2 regions of the Lysinibacillus sp. FW12 genome follow, and region 2 is predicted to be linked to the other one. Evidence: a T-box and tRNA genes for the amino acid it is inferred to sense, from the RefSeq annotation. Region 2 holds a T-box; the other holds one or more tRNA genes.

Region 1 (10,823 bases), 1.5 Mb from region 2:
CTTGCGAATCATTACTTCCAAGTCATACTAACTTCACGAAACCTGTATCAGGCTTTTATCTGTCAATCGTTCTTCCTGACAATGTGAGTGCTAAGCAGACAGTGCACCTATTAAAAAATAAAAATATTTTCATGGATGATGCTTCTAGAATGTTTTTACCAGAATTTAAAAGGGATAATCTGATTCGTTTAAGTATCTCTCAAGTGGATGAGCAATTCATTCATCACGGCATTGAGGAACTAGCTCAATGTATTTCTTCATTAGAACGTAAGAAGCCTTACCCAAATACCATTCACCTACTATAATCAACAAAAGGCATCGAGTGCGAGCAAGCTACACATCAATGCCTTTCGTTTTTCATGTTATTTTAAGTGACTGTCGAAGAATTTCACCATAGCATTATAGAATTCAATTCTATTTTCTTCATTCGCGAAGCCATGTCCTTCATTATCCTTAAGCATATACTCTACGTCGACACCTCTAGCACGTAAAGCTTCTACAATTTGATCAGATTCTGCTTTATTGACACGTGGATCATTTGCGCCTTGAGCGACAAATAAAGGTGTTTTAATTTTATCCGCATGGAAGATAGGTGAAACAGCTGTTAATAATTCTTTGTCTTTTTCTGGGTGACCTACTCGTTCATAAAACATGTCACGCATAGTTTCCCAGTATGGCGGGATGGTATTTAATAATGTGAAAATGTTAGAAACGCCTACATAGTCAACCGCTGCAGCATATAAATCAGGTGTATACGTAATACCAGCTAGTGTTGCATAACCACCAAAGGATGCACCATAAATACCAATGCGTTCTGGATCTGCAATACCTTGATCAATAGCCCATTGTACGCCATCTGTAATATCATCTTGAATTTTTAGACCCCATTGCTTATTACCAGCTTGAAGGAACTCCTTCCCATAGCCAGTTGACGAACGGAAATTCACTTGTAGTACTGCATAGCCACGGTTTGCTAATAATTGTACTTCTGGGTTAAAGCCCCACATATCACGAGCCCATGGTCCACCGTGTGGATTCACGATAAGAGGGAGATTTTTTGCCTCTTTATTTTTCGGCAAAGTTAAATAACCGTTAATTATTAAGCCGTCTCGACTCTTATATGAAATTGGATGCATTTCAGCAAGCTCCTCTGGGTTTAACCAAGGGCTTAGAGTGGCCAATTCTTTTAATTCGTCCGTAGTGGAATCATAATAATAATATTGCCCATAAACGGTATCACTAGAAACACTAACAATAAATTTTGTCATCTCTTTATTGTAATCATTAATACCTAATTCACTTTCAGGCACACCAAGTTTGTTTTGGATTTTACGGAATAATTTTTCAAAATCCTCGTCAAAGAATTGATAATTTGTTTTATCCGTAATATATGCACCATATAACAATTTATCTTGATCTGCATTATATAGTATACCTGAGACGTCTACTTCATCATTTGACATGATAACTTCTTCTTTACCTTTTAAATCATATTTTACTACTTCTACCTTATCCCGACCTTTATTCGATGTTGCGTAAATGTATTGATTGTCTTTCGAGAAAGCTACTGGCATTACTTCATCTCCAGCCTCAACTTCAATAAATGGTCTAAATTCATCCTTTTCAGAATCTCGATAAAGAATTGTGCCTGCCACACCGTCTGAAGCAACGGCAACGCGCACATTACCGTTTCTATCTGCTAACCAGCTTGTAATATTGCCAGGGTTTTTTGCAACATGAGTCGTTTCCCCTGTTTTTACATTGAGCTTGTACACATCAAAAACAGTGGCATCCTCTTTATTCATCATGATCAATATTTCATCTTTCACACCCTGTAGACCACTTAAAATTCCAACTGTTACGTTTGGATACGGAGTTAAATCTTTTTCCTCTGACCCATTAAATGTTGTAGAATAAATATGGAAGTTTTCATCTCCTCCTTTATCCTTTAAATAAAGTAAAGTATCATCTTTCCAGAAAAAACCTGCAATATCACGATCTTTTGAGCTTGAGACACGTATCGGCTCACTATCATCATTCATTTTTTTCACGAACACATTAGAACGACTCTCCCATGCAGAGGCAAACGTAATGTAATTTCCATCTGGTGAAAGTTCATAACCGAAATTCCCAGGATTTTTCATGAAATCCTCTACAGAAATTTCCTTTACTCCTTCATTATTAGAACCATTCTTTATCTGATTTGCATTGTTTAAAATTTTTACTGCATCTTGTTTCGAAATAAATTCAGTACTTACCACACCATTAAATAAACCAAGTTTATTCGCCTTTTCTAAATACTCAGCAAGTGATGCTTCTTTCTCTTCTTTATTTATAGCTCTTACTAAAATACGAGCAACCTCATCACGTTTTATCATCGAACTTAAATCTGTTAACTCTCCAGCCTTTACCCATTGCCCAATAATCTGTTGGCGCATTGGTTCTGATCCGTGCTGGAATGTTAAAGCTGTTACAGCTAAATTCAAAAATTCCTGTGCTGAAATGCGTTCCTCCTGTGCTACCACGACACTGTTCGTTTCATCTGCAGCACGTACTTCTTGTAGTGTTGTAGGAATGACCACAGATGTTGTTAATATTATCGCTAATGATGCAGATAAAAATCTTTTTTTCAAAATGATTCCTCCTTATATCAGTTTACGTTATACCGATTGTCGATATACCCAAATTATACCAATAATGTAATTAATGTCAATGAAAAGGTCACTAAATATATCCATAAGGAAAGCGAACTAATATGATTAGTTCGCTAATACAGACAGATTAGAATTTTCTGCTTGCTCCTCCTCCTGCAGAAGATCCTCCACCAAAGCCTCCGAAGCCTCCACCACTCGATCGACCTCCACCAAAGCTTCCTGGAAAACCACCAAAGCCCCCAGCTCTTGGACCACCACCGCCTTTTGAAAAGAACGAATAAATGATGAGGACTACAATTATGATTAAGATGATTAACCAAACAGGCATATCTTCACCCTCGTTAGCTCCTACAGGTACTTCACCATTCCAATTATACTCTTCCGCAACAGTGCGAAATACTTCAGCATATGTAGCTTGGAAGGCTTGATCAATGTTTCCCTCACTCGCAGATGGGTAAAATGCATGATCTAAAATACGTCCTAGCTTACCATCTGGTAATGGTCCCTCTAGTCCCTGACCAACAGCTATTACCACATCATTATTGCCTTCACCCTGACCAAAAGTGGCTAGTATTAGGACACCATTATTTTTTTCTTTGTCACCTATTCCCCATGAGCGAATCATTTTGGTTGCATACATCTTTGGCTCCTGCCCGCTGAGACTATCCACTGTGACAACCATAATCTCAGCACCTGTGCCTTGATCTAACTGCTCTGAATAATGATTTAATTGTTCTTTGACATTTGCAGATAAAACATTGGCAAAATCATGGATATACGTATTTTTCATTGGTGATGGCATAGCTGCTTTCGTCATATTCGTACAAAAAAGAAGCACCGAGCAAACGATGATAATCTGTACAATATAACGTTTCATTAGTGTGTACCTGATGATTGACTAAAATCGATTGATGGCGCCTTGTCAGCCCCTGCGGCCGCTTTAAAGTATTCTTTTTGCTCGAATCCAAACATCCCTGCAACTAAATTACCCGGGAAACGTTTAACATGCTTATTAAATTGCTGTACCTCATTGTTATAATCCTCGCGTGCTACAGCTAGACGATTTTCTGTGCCTGCTAATTCATCCATTAACTGACGGAAATTTGCATCAGCCTTTAAATTGGGGTAATTTTCCACTACCACAAGTAATCTGCTTAGTGCGCCAGTTAAAGCATCATTTGCCACAGCTTGCTCCTGCGGTGAATTAGCACTCCCCATTTGCGCACGTGCTTCCGTTATACTTGTTATGACTTCTTGTTCATGATTGGCATAACCTTTTACAGATTCTACTAAATTGGGGATTAAATCAAAACGGCGTTGGAGCTGATTCTCAACTTGAGCCCATTTTGAATCAACATTTTCTTCTGCTGACACCAGGCTATTATATTTAGGAATGAATAATAAAGCGATTACCACAAAAATAATAACAATGACAGCAATAGGTCCGAACGATTTTTTCAAATTTTAATGCCTCCTCAACTTCCTTTTCCTTCTGTCATTAGTCTACATTTTTGCTTTTACATTTATACCGTATGAAATGGAATGGACTCGACATACTAAATACTGCAACAAAATATCTTTGAGGAGGCGTTTTTTTTGTCACAATCGTTTTATAACGAATCATCAAATCAAACAAATTTCAATCAACAACATAGCCTAAATCATGGTGGCCATGAAATGATGGACATACATGAAACGATCGGCGAAATTATTGCTGGTATGAACCAAGCCATTATTTTACGCCCACATGTAAAGGATCCAGAGCTACTAAGCATTTTGGATCGCCAATATAACTTCACTCTAGGTATGTACAATACAATTGTGGAGTCCTTTAAAACTGGTCATGATCCATCTGTGCCAACAGGGCGTTATCAAATGGAGACAGGTAATGACTTTAAATACGGCTTAAATGCTGGTCAACCTAAAAAGCCAATGCAAAATGCCAATGAAATTAATGATGAAGCCATTTCTGGTTTCTTACTTGGTGCTCAAAAAGGGGCAGCTAAATGTATGACTACTGCGGCGATGGAGACAACAAACCCTGTTGTTCGTCGTGTTGTTGCTGATAGTATTCCAAACTGCATCGAAATGGCATACGAATTATCGATCTACCAAAATATGCATGGCTATTATCAGGTGCCTCAGTACTCTGAACAGGATATGCAAACGATGCTTAATGCATACGACACAACATCTAATCCCCTTCATTAAAAAACAGTCCATGGTGTAATTTCTCACCATGGACTGTCTTTTTAATTATAGAACTTTCCCTAAAAATGCCTTCGTACGTTCGTTTTGCGGATTGCCGAACAATTCATCCGGAGAGCCTTCTTCTACGATAAAGCCTCCATCCATAAAGACAACTCGATCGCCCACTTCACGAGCAAACCCCATTTCATGGGTAACAACAACCATTGTCATCCCTTCAGCAGCTAGATTTTTCATTACATCTAGCACCTCTTTTACCATTTCTGGATCGAGTGCGGAAGTAGGCTCGTCAAATAGAATGGCTTTGGGCTTCATTGCTAAGGCACGTGCAATGGCTACACGCTGCTGCTGACCACCTGAAAGCTGCTCAGGATAATTATAAGCCTTGCTGTCGAGTCCAACCTTTTTCAATAGCTCATGTCCAAGTGCTTCAGCATCTGGACGACTCATTTTACGAATTTGCATAGGTGCCATCGTTACATTATCGAGAACTGTCATATGAGGGAATAAGTTAAATTGTTGAAACACCATGCCAACTTCAGCTCGAATCTCATTGATATTCGTTTTAGGATCATTTATTTTTACGTTTTCAATATAAATAGCACCATCTGTCACTTCTTCAAGCATATTGATGCAGCGTAAAAATGTACTTTTCCCTGAACCAGATGGTCCAATGACGCAGACAACCTGTTTCTCTTGAATTTCATAATCGATTCCTTTTAATACTTCAAGCTTGCCAAAATATTTGTGTAGGTTCTCAATTTTTATCATCTTGCTTCCCGCCCTTCTGCTTTACGAGGGACATAACTATTGCTAAAACGTTTCTCGATAAATGCGACAATCTTCGTTACACCATATGTTAAAACTAAGTATAGTAATGCAGCAACGATGTACGGTTCCCAGAAGCGGAAACTTGCACCTGCTACTACTTTACTAGCATATAAAATATCTGGTGCTGCAATAACTGTTACTAATGATGAATCTTTTAATAATGCAATGAATTCATTCCCTAACGGTGGAATCATGCGTCTAAATGCTTGCGGTAAAATGACCTTTCGCATCGCCTGGTTATGCGTTAAACCAAGAGAACGAGCTGCCTCCATTTGCCCTTTTGCAATACTTTGAATACCTGCACGGAAGATTTCCGCATTGTAAGCTGCACAGTTTAAAATTAGTGCTGTAATACCTGAAACCATATAGCCTAAAGAATGACCAAAGATTGTTGGAATCACTGCTAAGTGTATTAACAAAATTTGCACAAGCATTGGTGTTCCACGGAATAAATCGATATATAGTTTAGATGGCCAATAAATCCATTTTTTACTCGATAATTTTCCTAGGCCCAAAAATAGACCTAATAGAATACCTCCAAAATAACCACTAAGTGTCAAAATAAGTGTTACGCCAATACCTCGTATAAACATATCTCGGTAGTTCCAGACAATGTCCCAGCGTAGGTCAAAGATGTCCATCCGAAAACCCCATTCCCCTTTAAAGTTACGAAAATTAAATGAGCCGCCAGCACAGTAGCTGTGCTAGTGGCATCACCCTACTCATTTATTACTGAAAATCCGTACCTGTAATTTCTTTTAATTTTCCGTTTTCTTTAATCTTTTTAAGACCTTCATTCAATTTATCTAATAGCTCTTTATTCCCCTTTTGAACCATAAAGCCATAGTATTCTTTTTCGAATGCATCATCTTCAATTACTTTTAGTTTTTGATCTGGATGAGCTTTAATATATTCATAAACTACTGCATTATCTCCAATAGCTGCATCAACGTTTCCATTTAACATCTCTTGAATAGCGATTGGCTGACTTTCAAAAGCCATAATATTTGTACTTGCTTCACCTTGTAACTTTTTCGCTGCCATATGACCAGTAGCATTAATTTGAACGGATACCTTTTTATCTTTTAGTTCTTCTAATGACTTAATCTTTGAATCTTCTTTCACAACGATTAGTAATTGAGATTCATAGTATGGTTCTGTAAAATCAAATGATTCTTTACGCTCTTCCGTGATTGTGATCCCAGAAGCACCGATATCTGTTTCGCCATTTTTAATTGTTTGGAAAACAGGCTCCCAACCAATATTATTCCATTCAACCTCAAAATCCATTTCATCCGCAATAGCTTGTAAAATATCGACATCAATCCCTACAATTTTCCCTGAATCGTCAACAGATTCAAATGGTGCAAAAGTAGCCTCTGTACCTACTTTATATACTTTCTTCCCATCTCCGCCATCTTCTGAAGGTGTACTACCTGAGGATGCATCATCTTTTGTTCCGCAACCTGCAAGTGCTAATGTTAAAGCTGCTATCATCATCAATAACATCCATCCTGTTTTTTTCATTGTTTTTCCCCCTGTTTCGATAATATTCCGAAATGCGTATTATTTTTCGCAATTCGGAAATGTTAGACTATTAGGTCAATTATATTAACATTATAGTAATTAGACAACAACTTTTCACATAAAACTAAATATTTTTTCATATAAATTTATATTAAATGCATATAATTAGATAAAATATGTATAAATAACAAGAAATCAAACCTAAAACTAATATATATACAATATAAACGATGCCAATTTTCGATAAATTTTGGCAAAAAAAAGAATCCCCTCAGAAAGGATTCTTTTTTTGACTATGACTAGTCCACGTACAGTATGTTCACTAAAAAATAATTTGGAGTTGTTGCTTTTTTGAAGGTTTGAAAGGAACAAATAGGGGAATAATGCCAACTAGGACAGTATTCCCTTACTTTTTCCTCTCTATCTCCACTAAGCAGGCTGCTAAACTACTTATTAGGAGACGAGCTATAACAAGTATATCTATAATCAGTAAAATGGCGCCCTCGGAGGGAATCGAACCCCCAGTGCAAGAACCGGAATCTTACGTGTTATCCATTACACCACGAGGGCAAAAGCACAAAAAAAAAGTACTCACTCTAGGCTTACGAAAAGCATGATGTAGATAATCCTCATTTTTGAAGCATACCTGCAAAATAGTGTCCTGTACTTTAAACTTATAACCTTAACTATTATACAAACGTATCTCACAAAATACAACCATAGAATGCAAAAACAATATATTTTTTTTAATTTCACTTTAGCAGGGTTAATATTTGACCTTCCCTGACTATAATGTGTATGATAAGGATACAGCTGAAATAACAATGGAAATTTCAGCAAAGGTATTCGAATTTAGTTTTTTAAGGAGGATTTAACATGAATTTAATTCCTACAGTTATTGAACAAACAAGTCGTGGTGAACGTGCATACGATATTTACTCACGTCTGCTTAAAGACCGTATTATCCTTTTAGGAAGTGCTATTGATGACAATGTAGCTAACTCTATTGTCGCACAGCTTCTTTTCCTACAAGCAGAAGATCCAGATAAAGATATCTCTCTTTACATCAATTCACCAGGTGGATCAATTACGGCTGGTATGGCTATCTACGACACAATGCAAATTATTAAGCCACAGGTTCAAACAATTTGTATTGGTATGGCTGCGTCAATGGGAGCATTCTTACTTGCTGCTGGGGAACCTGGTAAACGTTTTGCATTACCAAATGCAGAAGTCATGATTCACCAACCACTAGGTGGTGCACAAGGTCAAGCGACGGAAATTGAAATTGCTGCTAAACGTATTTTATTCTTACGTGAAAAATTAAACGGCATTTTATCTGAACGCACTGGTCAACCACTTGAAGTCATTGCAAGAGACACAGATCGTGATAACTTCATGACTGCTGAGCGAGCTAAAGAATACGGTTTAATCGACCATATTATGCATCGTAGCGATAATAAATAAAAAACAGAAGGCATCACAGATTTGCTCTGTGATGCCTTTATTGTGTTGAAAAATAAATTTTTTTGTGAAAGGTGATAATGTTCTCCCTACTCATTTTAAGCGTTACTCCTAGAGGATCAACGTCACAAATGAGATAAGGAGCGAACGTACCCTCTGGGGAAAGGACGCGGGCGGAACGGAACATTTATTCAACAACATGAAGGCACCACAGAATTGCTCTGTGGTGCCTTTATGTTCGATAATATTACAAATGTTTAATCTTCTTTTTCGATAAGTGTTGCCAATGCTGTAACCGCTTGCTCGGCATCGTTGCCTTCACTGCTTAAAGTAACTTCGGTACCTTTAGCGACAGCTAGACTCATGACACCCATAATGGATTTCGCATTTACTTTTTTCTCATCTTTTTCTAGAAAGATATCAGCACTAAAACGATTTGCTTCTTGCACAAATAGTGCTGCTTGTCTAGCTTGTAGTCCTAATTTTAATTTGACCTGGACTCTTCTCTCAATCATTCTCAAAACTCCCCTTCACTACCGTTCATCTATTAGTTTTATCTTACCTTACTTACTAGCAAAAGAACAATAAGCGATTACGCATGACATTCATACCTGAAAAGTATGAAAACTTAACCACCTATTTTTTCACCGCGTCTTAATGCTTCCGCAATTTCGTCAATTTTTCTTAATCGATGGTTAACGCCTGATTTACTAACCGTTCCACTGGAAACCATTTCACCAAGCTCTTTTAACGTAACATCTTGGTATTCTACACGTAGACGTGCTATTTCACGAAGCTTCTCTGGCAGTTGATCAAGGCCAATCGAATTTTCAATAAATCGAATATTCTCCACTTGCCGTAATGCTGCACCTATGGTCTTATTTAAATTGGCTGTTTCACAGTTTACAATACGGTTGACACTATTGCGCATATCTCGCAATATCCGAACATCTTCAAACTTCATCATAGCCTGGTGGGCACCAACAATATTAAGGAAATCTGAAATTTTTTCTGCTTCCTTTAAATACGTCACAAAACCTTTTTTCCGTTCAATTGTTTTAGCATTGAGCTCAAATTCATTCATTAAATCCATTAATGCTTCACCATGCTCTTTATATAAAGAATATATCTCTAAATGATAGGCTGATGTTTCTGGATTATTGACAGAACCTCCTGCTAAAAATGCACCTCTTAAATACGCTCTTTTTTGTCCACTCTTTTTTATGAGCTCTCTTGAGATTGTATGATTAAATTGAAAGTCGTCTGAGATGATTTCTAAATCAATTAACAGCTCACGTGCACCTTCTCTTACACGGCATATATACACATTATTTTTTTTAAGTCGCATTTTCTTGCGAACTAGTAATTCCACATTGTATGGATATAACTTTTTCATAATCGTATATAATCTTCTAGCTATTGCAGCGTTTTCAGTTTGCACGTCTAAGCTTAGTTGTTTATTTGCAAAGGATAATGAACCATTCATACGAATTAGGGCAGAAACTTCTGCTTTCATACAATGATTGTCCGCTTCTATTTGCGTCAGTTCTTTTTTTGTTTCAGAAGCAAAAGACATATCACGCCCCCCTTTCAATCATATTTCTATGTATATGTTATCTTACCATATACAATAAACGTATTATGTTTCTATAATCGGTCTATTTACCTTTTGATGGTAAATATCAGCGTAATCTACTAGCCATTCTGCAACATTTGCAGCATTATGTCGAACAGTTCCATCCTGCCTAATAGTCGCAATGTCACGTTTAATTACCTCTAAACCCATACTTTCAAGCTTTGCCACATCAAATGTTACTGGTTCAGCTCTTTCTTCTTTATACAGTTCTTTTACTGGAATTGGGAGTTCTTCATCATTTACTAAAATCGAATCAATAAAATCGTTGCCAACATGCTTATGTATGGCTGCTACATGATCGCCTGCTGTATAAGAAATGGTTTCACCTTTTTGCGTCATTAAATTACAAACATATATTTTTCTTCCTTTTGCTTTCACTACAGCTTCACCAATCTCCTTCACAAGCAAATTGGGAATGATACTTGTATACAAGCTTCCAGGACCGATTAAAATATAGTCTGCACGATGTATGGCACGAATAGCTTCTGGTAACGGTTGCACAT
Region 2 (10,823 bases):
ACTATGTTAATTGTAGTGATAATTTCATTGTAAAATATGTCGCAATTTCCAATGTTATTTTGAACTTTTTTACCACTGAACTGAACGGGTTACCGTTAACGCATATCCTCTTATTTTTTTAACAGTCCTGTCGTTGCGATAATGCCTACCATCAACACAAGAAAGATGACATATGTCCACATATGGTTGCCTGTTATGTCATAGCCAACCCCAATCATGATTGGGATTATGGCACTCAGCATAAAGCCACCTGATAGCACCATCGAGGACCAGCTATTGGCCTCTTGATCGTTTTGAGCCTCATCAAGTGGTAACAACAAGCCAATCGGAAATAGACCACTTAAGACTATGCCAATCAATAAAACAGCTAACCATAAAAGGGTCCCTGATGTGAGCCACAATAGTGTAAATCCAATGACGCCTACTAAGCCTAATGCTCGAATCCAAGCCATTCGATTTGGCCATTTTTCCATGAATACTGGCACAGCCATATTTCCAATCATTTGCACAATTGACATACATGTGAGCATGGTACTAGCTGCCTCTAGTGTCGAGCCTTTATCCTGCAGAAGAGGTGTGAGCCAAGACATGATGGAGAAAAACAGCGACGTTTGTAAACCAAAGTACAGTAAAATCACCCAGGCACGTCTAGATGTCCACGGATTCCGACTCTGTTCAGACGTTTCCACGTTTTGCCCAAACTCTGGCTGCTCTGTTGGAATGGCCAATAACCAAAAGACAACTGCGACAATAGCTAGTAGGACCCATAGCCCAAGTGCAATGGTCCAACTATTAGCAAAAGCATGATAAAAAGCAACAGTTAACGCAGCACTTAAGGTAGCCCCTACCCCAATGCCAAATGAATAGATACCAATCACTGCCGTAAAACGCTGCGGAAATTTTTTCTTAATATACGCATTTAATATCGGACCAATTATAGCGATAGCCAAACCTGCCATAAAACTGGTGATCACTAGTAATTGATAGCTTTCTTTAAAAAAACGCAATCCATTCGCTACAACAAGGATGACGCCTAACAGTGTGATAGACGATTTCGTCCCAAGCTTCCGCTGAAGAGGCACAGCAAGTGGAGCAAATAATCCCATACAAAAAACGGGAATCGAAGTTAGTAAACTGATGCTCGTATTGGAGACATGCAAGGCTGATGCTAATACGTTAAATAGTGGTCCGATTGCTGTTACTACTGGTCTCATATTGAGCGCAATTAAAAATATACTTACTACCACCAGTATGAGCGAAACGGTCCATTGTTTTTTCACCATTTGTTCAATATCCTCTCTACTGCTACTTTGACAAGACAATCTATGATCGTGCTACCTCACATATTTGCAGGTGACTCGATGCCCAATAAAGTGAGCGATTCTTTTAAGATGATTGCGACACCATAACATAGTGCTATACGTGATGTTTGTTGTGCATCATCGGCTAATATTTTATGTTGTGCATAATATTTATTCAATAAACGTGCAAGCTGTAACGCGAACTTTGCTATTAGCGACGGATCTGCCTGTTCAAAAGCTGTGACCACCACGTTAGGAAATTGTTCTAATAATAAAATAATCGGCCAAGCCTGCTCACCTAATGCTTCGAGAGTCACGTCATGTGATGGTACCTCGACTTTTTCTAAAATGGAACACAGACGTGCATAGGTGTATTGCACATATGGCCCTGTTTCTCCTTCAAAATTCATCATTTGTTCGATTGAGAATTCAATATCATTTTGGCGATGATATTTTAAATCATTGAAAATGACCGCACCTACCCCTACTTGCTGTGCTACTTGTTCTTTATTTGGTAAATGAGGGTTCTTTTCTTCAATATTGTGCTTGGCCGTTGCAATAGCCTCTTTGAGCACATCAGCAAGCAACACCACTTTGCCTTTACGTGTAGACATTTTTTTACCATCCTTAAGCATCATCCCAAATGGTACGTGGTGTAGATGGTTTGCCCAAGCATAGCCCATTTTGTCGATGACTTGAAATAGTTGCTTAAAGTGTAGTGATTGCTCATTACCGACCACGTAGAAAATCTTTTCTGGCTGGTAGTGCTGTTGACGATAGAAGGCTGCAGCTAAGTCACGCGTTGCATAAAGCGTAGCTCCATCCGTTTTTGTAATTAAGCACGGTGGCATATTGTCTAACTCAACTACATATGCCCCGTCTGATTCTACTAAGAGTTCTTTATCTTTTAGCTCTGTCACAACGGCTGTCATTTTATCATTGTAAAAGGCCTCTCCCGTAAAGGCATCAAAATCAATGCCCAGTAGCTGATAGATTGTCTGAAACTCTACTAAGGAGACATCTCTGAACCACTGCCATAATGCGAGTGCCTCTTCATCGCCGTCTTCTAACGCTTTAAAGGCTGCACGTGCCTGTTCGTTTAGTGTTGGATCTTGCTCTGCTTTTTCATGAAACTTCACATAAATCTTTAATAACTCCTCAATCGGTGATGCTGTAATGGCCTGTTTGTCACCCCAATAATGATACGCCACGATGAGTTTACCAAATTGGGTGCCCCAGTCACCTAGATGATTGATACGAATCGCTTGATAGCCATTTTTCGTAGCAATATTAGCTAATGCATTGCCGATGACCGTTGAACGTAAATGTCCCATGGAGAAAGGCTTCGCAATATTGGGCGATGAAAAATCTAACACGACGCGTCCCATGGCAGTTTGATTGGTGCCATATAAATGTTTCTCGTGCAGGATATTGCTTAACACATGCTGCGTCACTTGCTGTTGATTCAAAAAAATATTGACATAGCCACCCACAGCCTCCACACGCTGGATGTCATCACTTTTTAACTGATTCGCTATATCTGCGGCAATACTTTGCGGTGATTTCTTCCATGTTTTAGCTAACGTAAAGCACGGAAATGCCACATCCCCAAGCTCTAAAGTTCTTGGTTTTTCTAATAAATGTTCAATCTCATCCACCGATAACTGTTGATTAAAAACTTCTGCAATACTTTTAGCAATTTGTTTATTCATTTTCCCATCCTCCTGTTCAAATAAAAAAGCCCCCGTCTCTATAAATTAGAGACGAGAGCATAGTAATCCCGTGGTACCACTCTAGTTGCCATTGTTATGACCACTTTCCGTTGTTAACGAGGTGACGCCCCGCTATTCTCTACTACTAGTTCGAGAATCTTCTCCAAAGTGCGCTTCATTCATGGTTTCTGTATTAGGCTCACACCATCCCTAACTCGCTTGCCAGCTGTCCCATCAACTACTCTCTTTTTCATCGAATTTTTTTATGATTTTGACATATATTACAGGACTTTCTAGTTGGCGTCAATATGATTTTCATTTTCCTTTTGAAAAAACGCTCCTCATCAGGAGGAACGTTCTTTTTCTACATAGTGAATGACATCGGCCATGATGGCGTACATCTCTTTTAATTTTAAATTCTTATTCTCTTTGACCTTCTTCGCCACTTTTTCCGTGACGATTCCTTTTTCAATCAACGTATCCCAGCTAGTAGCATCGGATTTGCCTAAAAGAACGTCAGCCAAATATTGTGCCATTTCATCTCTCATAATGGCTTCATCACCATTATTATAAACTTTATTAATGACAATTTCGAGCTGATCCTTCTTAGCTGTGGCACTCTCTCCACCAGCACGGAGCATACTCTCTTTTAGCATTTTAGCAAACTTAATTTTTGTTGCCTTACTATCGACTTTTAAATCATTTTCGTAGCCACCCACTACAAGACCGTAATTAATGAGTGTTTGAATGGCTTCATCATACCATTTTCCTTGATACGGATACTCAACAGAAAATGAATCAACATAAGCTCCCTGTTTTTCGAGCTGCTTTCTTAAAGAGGCAATAAGCTTTTTATCCTTGCTCATGTCTCTAAAGCTGATATTCTCTTTCAAAGCTAGTGCAGCCGCAGTACCAGCCGCTTCACCTGTTACCATTCCGGTAGGCACAATACGCGCACTACCAGCTGCCAGTGACGAATAACCGGCTGAGCGTCCAACCACTAGCAAGCCATCAATATCCTTCGGTACTAATGAACGGAAAGGAATGGCATATTGCTTTGGTGCAGCAATGACGTAGCCATAGTCATGAGGTGTCTGTGCTTGCACATCCACTGGGTATGAGGCAATTCCAATACTATCCCACTGATCACTATTTTTCCAAAGATCAGCCATTGGTAATTGATATTCGGCCCAAATATGTCTTGTTTCTCTCACATACAGCTCTTCTGGATAGCTGACAATTTCCGCTTTTTCAAATCCAGGGAAATTTTCCTGTAAATATTTAAGAATGTGTAACGTTTCTTTCTTACCTGCCGCAATGGCCGCTTGTTTGGAGTTGTCATTCAAGCCATCAATGCCAAAGATTTGTAAGGCATTAATAAAATATTCATCATCGACGCGCGCTAAATTTAACCCTCTTAATCTCGTGCCCTCTTGTATAGGCTTGTATTCATCATGTAGCTTTGTGAAGCCCCACATAACCGTATGATTTAAGTTGGCTCCGCCAAATACGTCAGACTTCGCTGCTTTTTTCACTTCATCCCAATCTACATTTTTTAAATGCAGCATTAAAGTCACAGCCATACGTTTATCCTTTATGCCAATATCCTCTCCACCTACAAAGAAAGGAACATTCGACATTGCAGCAAAATCAGCATCTTGTGTGGCATCTATAAAAGATTTCCCCGTCACAACATATGTACCGTACGCATTTTTTAATTCGACTGAGGTTACTTGCTGTTGATTCACATTCGCTTTCAATACCTCGGTTTGCACTGATAAGGTTAAATTTGGCTCTTCATCAATTAGTTTTTTAAAGGCTGCCTTCGCACCGACAATGCCAAAAGCGTCATTCCCTTTGACAAGCTCATGCCACTCTTTGAAAATACCTTTACTGATCGAGTTATTGTGGCCATCACGAGGGATATCGAGGAAATTCAGCATTCCGTATGTAAATAAACCACCAAGCTCTTGTCGTTTTTCTACCAATAATGTTTTCGCACCATTGCGAGCCGCAGCTACTGCAGCTGCTACCCCCTCAGGTTCTCCACCAATAACGATCACATCATAGTCTGCCTCTATATTGTTTATTGGTTCTGGCTTTTTATACTCATCCACTAATTTATTGTATGCCATAGAGTTTGTTATTTCTTTAATAAAATAGTAGCTTCCAAACCCTAGTAAAACTACTATTACACAAGTGGCTGTCCATAATAAGCCCTTACCCATAAAGTACCTCCAATAGTTAATTTTTCCATAAACATGTTTATTTTATCATCATTTCCACCTCTTGAAAGAGCTGAATGTCCTAATTTCTACATTTGCCTACAAATGTAAGCCTCTTAACCGTACATTAAAACACACCTAATCTACGGAACTTTTCTATGTGAATTGATTTACTAATATCAATGAATACAATGATTAATGAGGATTGGATGCTTTTTGTCAACCAATTGGACAATTGTAGTAATCGCATAAAAATAGTATGAATGATCGAAGGGAACGATCAGCTGGCATTCCAAACGGGGTTATGTACATACACATGTTGTGATTAGAAACCTAAGTTCACCTGATAACAGTCAGCATTATTTTAGTCGATATCTTTGTGAAGAAGCAACCAAAATCCCCATGGTAAATGATGTCATTTCTCTATTCTTTTTCAAGAATAGTTAATCGTACAACAATATAGACGTCTCAACTTTGCAGAAAGTTACATCAAGAAAAACTTTTTAATTGTATCTTTATTCAATTTATGTTTAACAAAATAGGCTGAAAGAACGCAAAACCTTGATTTAATAATGTTTATAGACTATGGAACATATTTCATGATATACTAGAGCCATTGTGAAAAAAGGAGGAACTTGCATGATTCAAGTTAGTAATGTAGGTCTTCGCTATGGCGATCGTAAACTATTTGAAGACGTAAATATAAAATTCACACCAGGAAATTGCTACGGTTTAATTGGAGCAAACGGTGCTGGTAAATCAACATTCTTAAAAATTCTTTCTGGTGAAATTGAAGCACAGGAAGGTCACGTATCAATGGGCAAGGACGAACGTTTATCCGTCCTAAAGCAAAACCACTTTGAATACGATGAGCATACAGTACTTGATACTGTTATTATGGGGAATAAGCGCCTTTATGATGTAAAAACAGAAAAAGACGCGATCTATGCTAAGGAAGACTTCTCAGATGAAGATGGCATGCGTGCAGCAGAGCTAGAAGGTGAATTTGCAGAGCTAAACGGTTGGGAAGCTGACTCAGAAGCAGCTACATTATTAAACGGTTTAGGTATTTCAGATGACCTTCACTACATGCTGATGGGTGACCTTGAAGGCTCTGACAAAGTCAAAGTATTACTTGCACAGGCATTATTCGGTCAGCCTGATGTTCTTTTACTCGATGAGCCTACCAACCACCTTGACTTAAAGGCTATTCAATGGTTAGAAGAATTCCTAATTAACTTTGAGAACACAGTTATTGTTGTATCCCATGACCGTCACTTCTTAAACAAAGTATGTACACATATTGCGGACTTGGACTTCTCTAAAATCCAATTATATGTGGGTAACTATGATTTCTGGTATGAATCTTCTCAATTAGCACAAAAAATGGCACAAGACCAAAATGCTAAAAAAGAAGAAAAAATTAAAGAATTACAGGCGTTTATCGCACGATTCTCTGCGAATGCTTCTAAATCGAAGCAAGCGACATCTCGTAAAAAAATGCTGGATAAAATCGAGCTAGATGATATTAAGCCATCAAGCCGTAAATATCCATTCATCAACTTCCAAATTGGCCGTGAAATCGGTAATGATGTTTTAACAGTCGATGGCCTTACAGCTACTCAAGATGGCGAAACGTTATTTAAAGATATTCGTTTTTCTATGAACAAAGAAGATAAAATCGTTTTACTTGGTAGCCCTATGGCAAAAACAGCCCTTCTTGATATTTTAATGGAAGAAAGAGAAGCGGATGCTGGTACATTTAAATGGGGTGTCACAACATCTCAAAGCTACTTCGAAAACGATCATGATAAGTACTTCGAGGGTTCTGAGAAATCATTAGTTGAATGGCTACGTCAATACTCACCTGATGATGAAACAGAAAGCTTCCTACGTGGTTTCTTAGGACGCATGCTATTCTCAGGCGAGGAAGTAAAAAAATCACCTTCTGTTTTATCAGGGGGAGAAAAAGTACGTTGTATGCTATCAAAAATGATGCTTGCGACAGCAAACGTTATTTTACTAGATGAACCAACGAACCACCTTGACCTTGAATCAATTCAAGCTTTAAATGAAGGCTTAATTCGTTTCAAAGGCGCTATGATTTTCACATCTCATGACCATCAGTTCATCCAAACAATTGCGAACCGTGTCATCGAAATCCGTGAAGACGGCTCTATTTTAGATAAGCAATTAACATATGATGAATTTTTAGAATGGAAAGATAGTCAAGGCTTAAGCTAATTTCTATAAAAAATCCTCTACCGATCATTAGGTAGAGGATTTTATTATTTATTTGAAATACCATTGCATCGCATTCTGATAGAGAATTTTAGCAACAGCCTGTTCATCAAAAAGCTGTTGAATCAATTCTATGTCTGCATTATTAAAAGGACGTTTTGCTCTTGTGGATGGCAGATCAGTCCCAAACATAAGCGCATCTGGATTGACGTTATAAATAGTTTGTAAAGCTTTTTTGACATCGAGTTCCACACGTCCAAAACCAGTCGCTTTCACCCGTACGCCTTTATCCACTAGCTTGACTAAATGAGGAAGCCCTTCCTCCGATAGCCCTAAATGGTCGATAGATATAGCGGGTAATGCTTCAATGGTTGAAGCAATATCCGGTAACGATTTAGCATCGATATACAATTCACTATGCCAGCCTACCAAATCATACACTCTTCTAGCAAAGCGATCTAGCTTAGATACATCCTCTGAGCCACCTCGTTTAATATTAAAGCGTAATGCTCTTACCCCATTGTTATGTAAATCTACTATTTCTTCATCCGTCACAGTATACGGTAATTGCGTCACACCACAGAATGAGGGACCTAGCTGTGTCAATGCTTTAACTAGATAGGCTTGGTCAAAACCTTGGAAAGATCCTGAAACAATGGCTCCTCCCCCTATATGTAAATGACTAGTTGCCTTTAGGTAATCATTTACCATGTAGCTCGGTGGTGTGTATCCTTGATTTTCATTAATCGGAAAGTTTAAATCGATAATATGAAAATGTGCATCAAAAATTTTCATCTTTCAACCCCCTTTCCCTCAATTTAACACATAACAGTCATAAGAAGAATATTGTTTTTCTGCTAATACATCATAAGAAAAACTTATATAATTACAAACTTCTTGCTAAATTAATTTGTAGAAAACTTGTTACTTCCTCGTATGGGTTAAAGGTAAATAGTGATGACCATTACGAACGATTTGAACATTTGCTAAGGGATGCCGTTGTTGATATTCCACTATTTTTTTGCCCTTAAACTCATCTATGCTATTTTCAGCAAGAAGTAAATTTACTGGGATAGTAGGCTGCTTCGTTAAACAATAATTAATTGTCTCTACCTCCTGACTGAGAGCATTATATGAAGCCACATCACAATGATGTCTATAAAATCCTTTATCAAGAATATAGTTCCCTAAAAAATACTGTTCAAATTGCTCGTAATTCTTGGGGTTTAGCCCTTCAATTCCATAGGTGAATTCGTGAACTGCCGTTTTGATCTCTTCAAAATTGTCGATTGTTTGTAAAGTTATTTCTTCATGAGAGCCTTGACGATCACCTAAAAAATAATAGCCGCCATCTAATAAAAGAAGTGATTGAACAACCTCCGCGTACTGCTGATAAAAGGCTTGTATGATTGTCGCTCCAATTGATGCGCCAACTAAATGAACTTTTGTTACAGCTAAAGAGTCTAATAAATGGTTTAATTTATGTATATAACTAATAATCGAACTATCCTTCGTGTCATAGCCATTATGTCCTGGTAGTTCACAAACAATCCAACGAAATTCATTTAATTGCTTGGCCAATGGACGATAAAATTCTGTTCGTTCCCCTAATGCTGGTATGGCAAGAATAGTAATATTGCTTTGTTGGTCTCCATATAGTTCGTACTTCATATAAAACCCCTTTCTCTGAAACCGTTCATCCATAATTATACATTAAAATAGAAAGGATGGTATGAACATCCAATTCCATACCATCCTTGTCATCCTCTTTCTATTATTTTATTCCTCAAACTTTTTAAAGGCTAGTACCGCATTATGACCACCAAAGCCAAAGCCATTGGATAAAGCAATGTTGACCGTTTGATGAAGCGCCTCGTTTGGCACATAATTTAAATCACACTCGGGATCTGGCGTGTCATAATTGATTGTAGGTGGAATGATATTCTCCATGATACTTTTTAAGGTAATGATCGCCTCGATACCCCCGGCTGCTCCAAAAAGATGTCCAGTCATCGATTTTGTAGAGCTTACTTTTAATTGATAGGCATGGTTGCCAAAGACACTTTTAATCGCCTTTGTTTCGGATTTATCACCCTCTGGCGTACCAGTACCATGTGCATTGATATAATCGACAGCTGATACATCAATTTCGCCCATTTTTAAAGCTAAATTCATGGCATTGGCAGCTCCCGTATAATCCGGTGATGTAATATGATAAGCATCTGTCGTAACTCCATAGCCTACTATCTCTCCAAGAATGGTTGCACCTCTTTGTTTGGCATGTTCATATTCCTCTAGGAACACGATTCCAGCCCCCTCTGACATGACAAAGCCATCTCGTGCGCTATCAAATGGACGACTCGCTTTTGTTGGCTCCTCATTTCTTGTAGACATAGCTTTCATACGTGAGAATCCTGCAAAGCTTAGTGGATTAATGGGTGCCTCTGCTCCACCTGCCAAAATACCATCAGCATAGCCATGTCGAATAGCTAAAAAAGCTTCACCAATGGCTTGGTTACCAGTTGCACAAGCTGAAACAGGTGAAAAGCTCGGCCCTTTAAAGCCTGTTTTAATCGCTAGTATCCCTGCAGCCATATTACTAATCATCATCGGCACCATAAATGGTGACACCTTCCTTGGGCCGTTTTCGATGAACGCTTGATGATTCGCTAGAATGGTATCTATGCCCCCAATACCCGAGCCAATATATACGCCTAGTCGCTCCTTATCGACCTGTTCCATGTTTAGATTTGCTTGCTCTAAAGCCTGCTGTGAAGCGGCAATAGCATATTAAACAAATCGATCATACTTACTCAGTTCTTTTTTATCCATATATTGCGCTGCATCAAAATCCGTGATGGTACCTGCAATTTGGGTGTTAATCCCGCTAAATTCCTCTGCATGAATTTTATCAATTCCTGACTTTCCTTCTTTAATGTTTTCCCATAAGGCTGATACTGTGTTACCTAAAGGGGAGACCACCCCATATCCTGTGACTACGACTCTACGTACCATGGACATCGCTCCTTTTCATTTACTTTAATAGTTCATTTAATTGCTCCAGCGTTTTCTGAAAGAAATCTTCACCTAAAACACGTTTATATTGTAAAGCACCTTTTGTACTGGAAATGAGTAGCATAGCCAATGACGCTAAATCCTCCTCATTTGTCGATTTCAGTGCACCATGTTGTTTTGCCTCTTTCAATAACACTACAAAGACATCGATTTCCATTTGACTAAGCTCTTGAATCTTTTCTTGCATAGATGGTGATAATTCTTGATAGTCTGCCTGTAGAGCAGAAATCGGGCAAACTCCATCTTGCTCAAGAAATTGTACACGTCGC

What was found. A T-box is a leader RNA that pairs with one kind of tRNA and senses whether it is charged. The one in region 2 lies ahead of argS (arginine--tRNA ligase), so its partner is inferred to be a tRNA-Arg.
Region 1: it encodes a tRNA-Arg, which carries the amino acid that the T-box ahead of argS (arginine--tRNA ligase) is inferred to sense. The anticodon was not compared.

The regions. Positions count from the first base shown of each region.
Region 1 covers NZ_CP139094.1:928,649-939,471, reverse strand. Annotated here, with positions in the region: partial or broken gene SJW71_RS04835 (PLP-dependent aminotransferase family protein) at 1-305, shown strand, start outside; gene SJW71_RS04830 (S9 family peptidase) at 363-2,633, opposite strand; gene SJW71_RS04825 (TPM domain-containing protein) at 2,782-3,531, opposite strand; gene SJW71_RS04820 (LemA family protein) at 3,531-4,115, opposite strand; gene SJW71_RS04815 (spore coat protein) at 4,251-4,865, shown strand; gene SJW71_RS04810 (amino acid ABC transporter ATP-binding protein) at 4,911-5,633, opposite strand; gene SJW71_RS04805 (amino acid ABC transporter permease) at 5,630-6,334, opposite strand; gene SJW71_RS04800 (basic amino acid ABC transporter substrate-binding protein) at 6,423-7,220, opposite strand; tRNA gene SJW71_RS04795 (tRNA-Arg) at 7,716-7,790, opposite strand; gene clpP (ATP-dependent Clp endopeptidase proteolytic subunit ClpP) at 8,097-8,687, shown strand; gene SJW71_RS04785 (HPr family phosphocarrier protein) at 8,942-9,199, opposite strand; gene whiA (DNA-binding protein WhiA) at 9,313-10,260, opposite strand; gene SJW71_RS04775 (gluconeogenesis factor YvcK family protein) at 10,324-10,823, opposite strand, start outside.
Region 2 covers NZ_CP139094.1:2,422,344-2,433,166, forward strand. Annotated here, with positions in the region: gene SJW71_RS12420 (MFS transporter) at 111-1,283, opposite strand; gene argS (arginine--tRNA ligase) at 1,340-3,013, opposite strand; T-box leader at 3,058-3,276, opposite strand; gene SJW71_RS12430 (FAD-dependent oxidoreductase) at 3,358-5,241, opposite strand; gene SJW71_RS12435 (ABC-F family ATP-binding cassette domain-containing protein) at 5,878-7,482, shown strand; gene SJW71_RS12440 (amidohydrolase family protein) at 7,531-8,274, opposite strand; gene SJW71_RS12445 (alpha/beta fold hydrolase) at 8,404-9,150, opposite strand; partial or broken gene fabF (beta-ketoacyl-ACP synthase II) at 9,259-10,494, opposite strand; gene SJW71_RS12455 (TetR/AcrR family transcriptional regulator) at 10,514-10,823, opposite strand, start outside.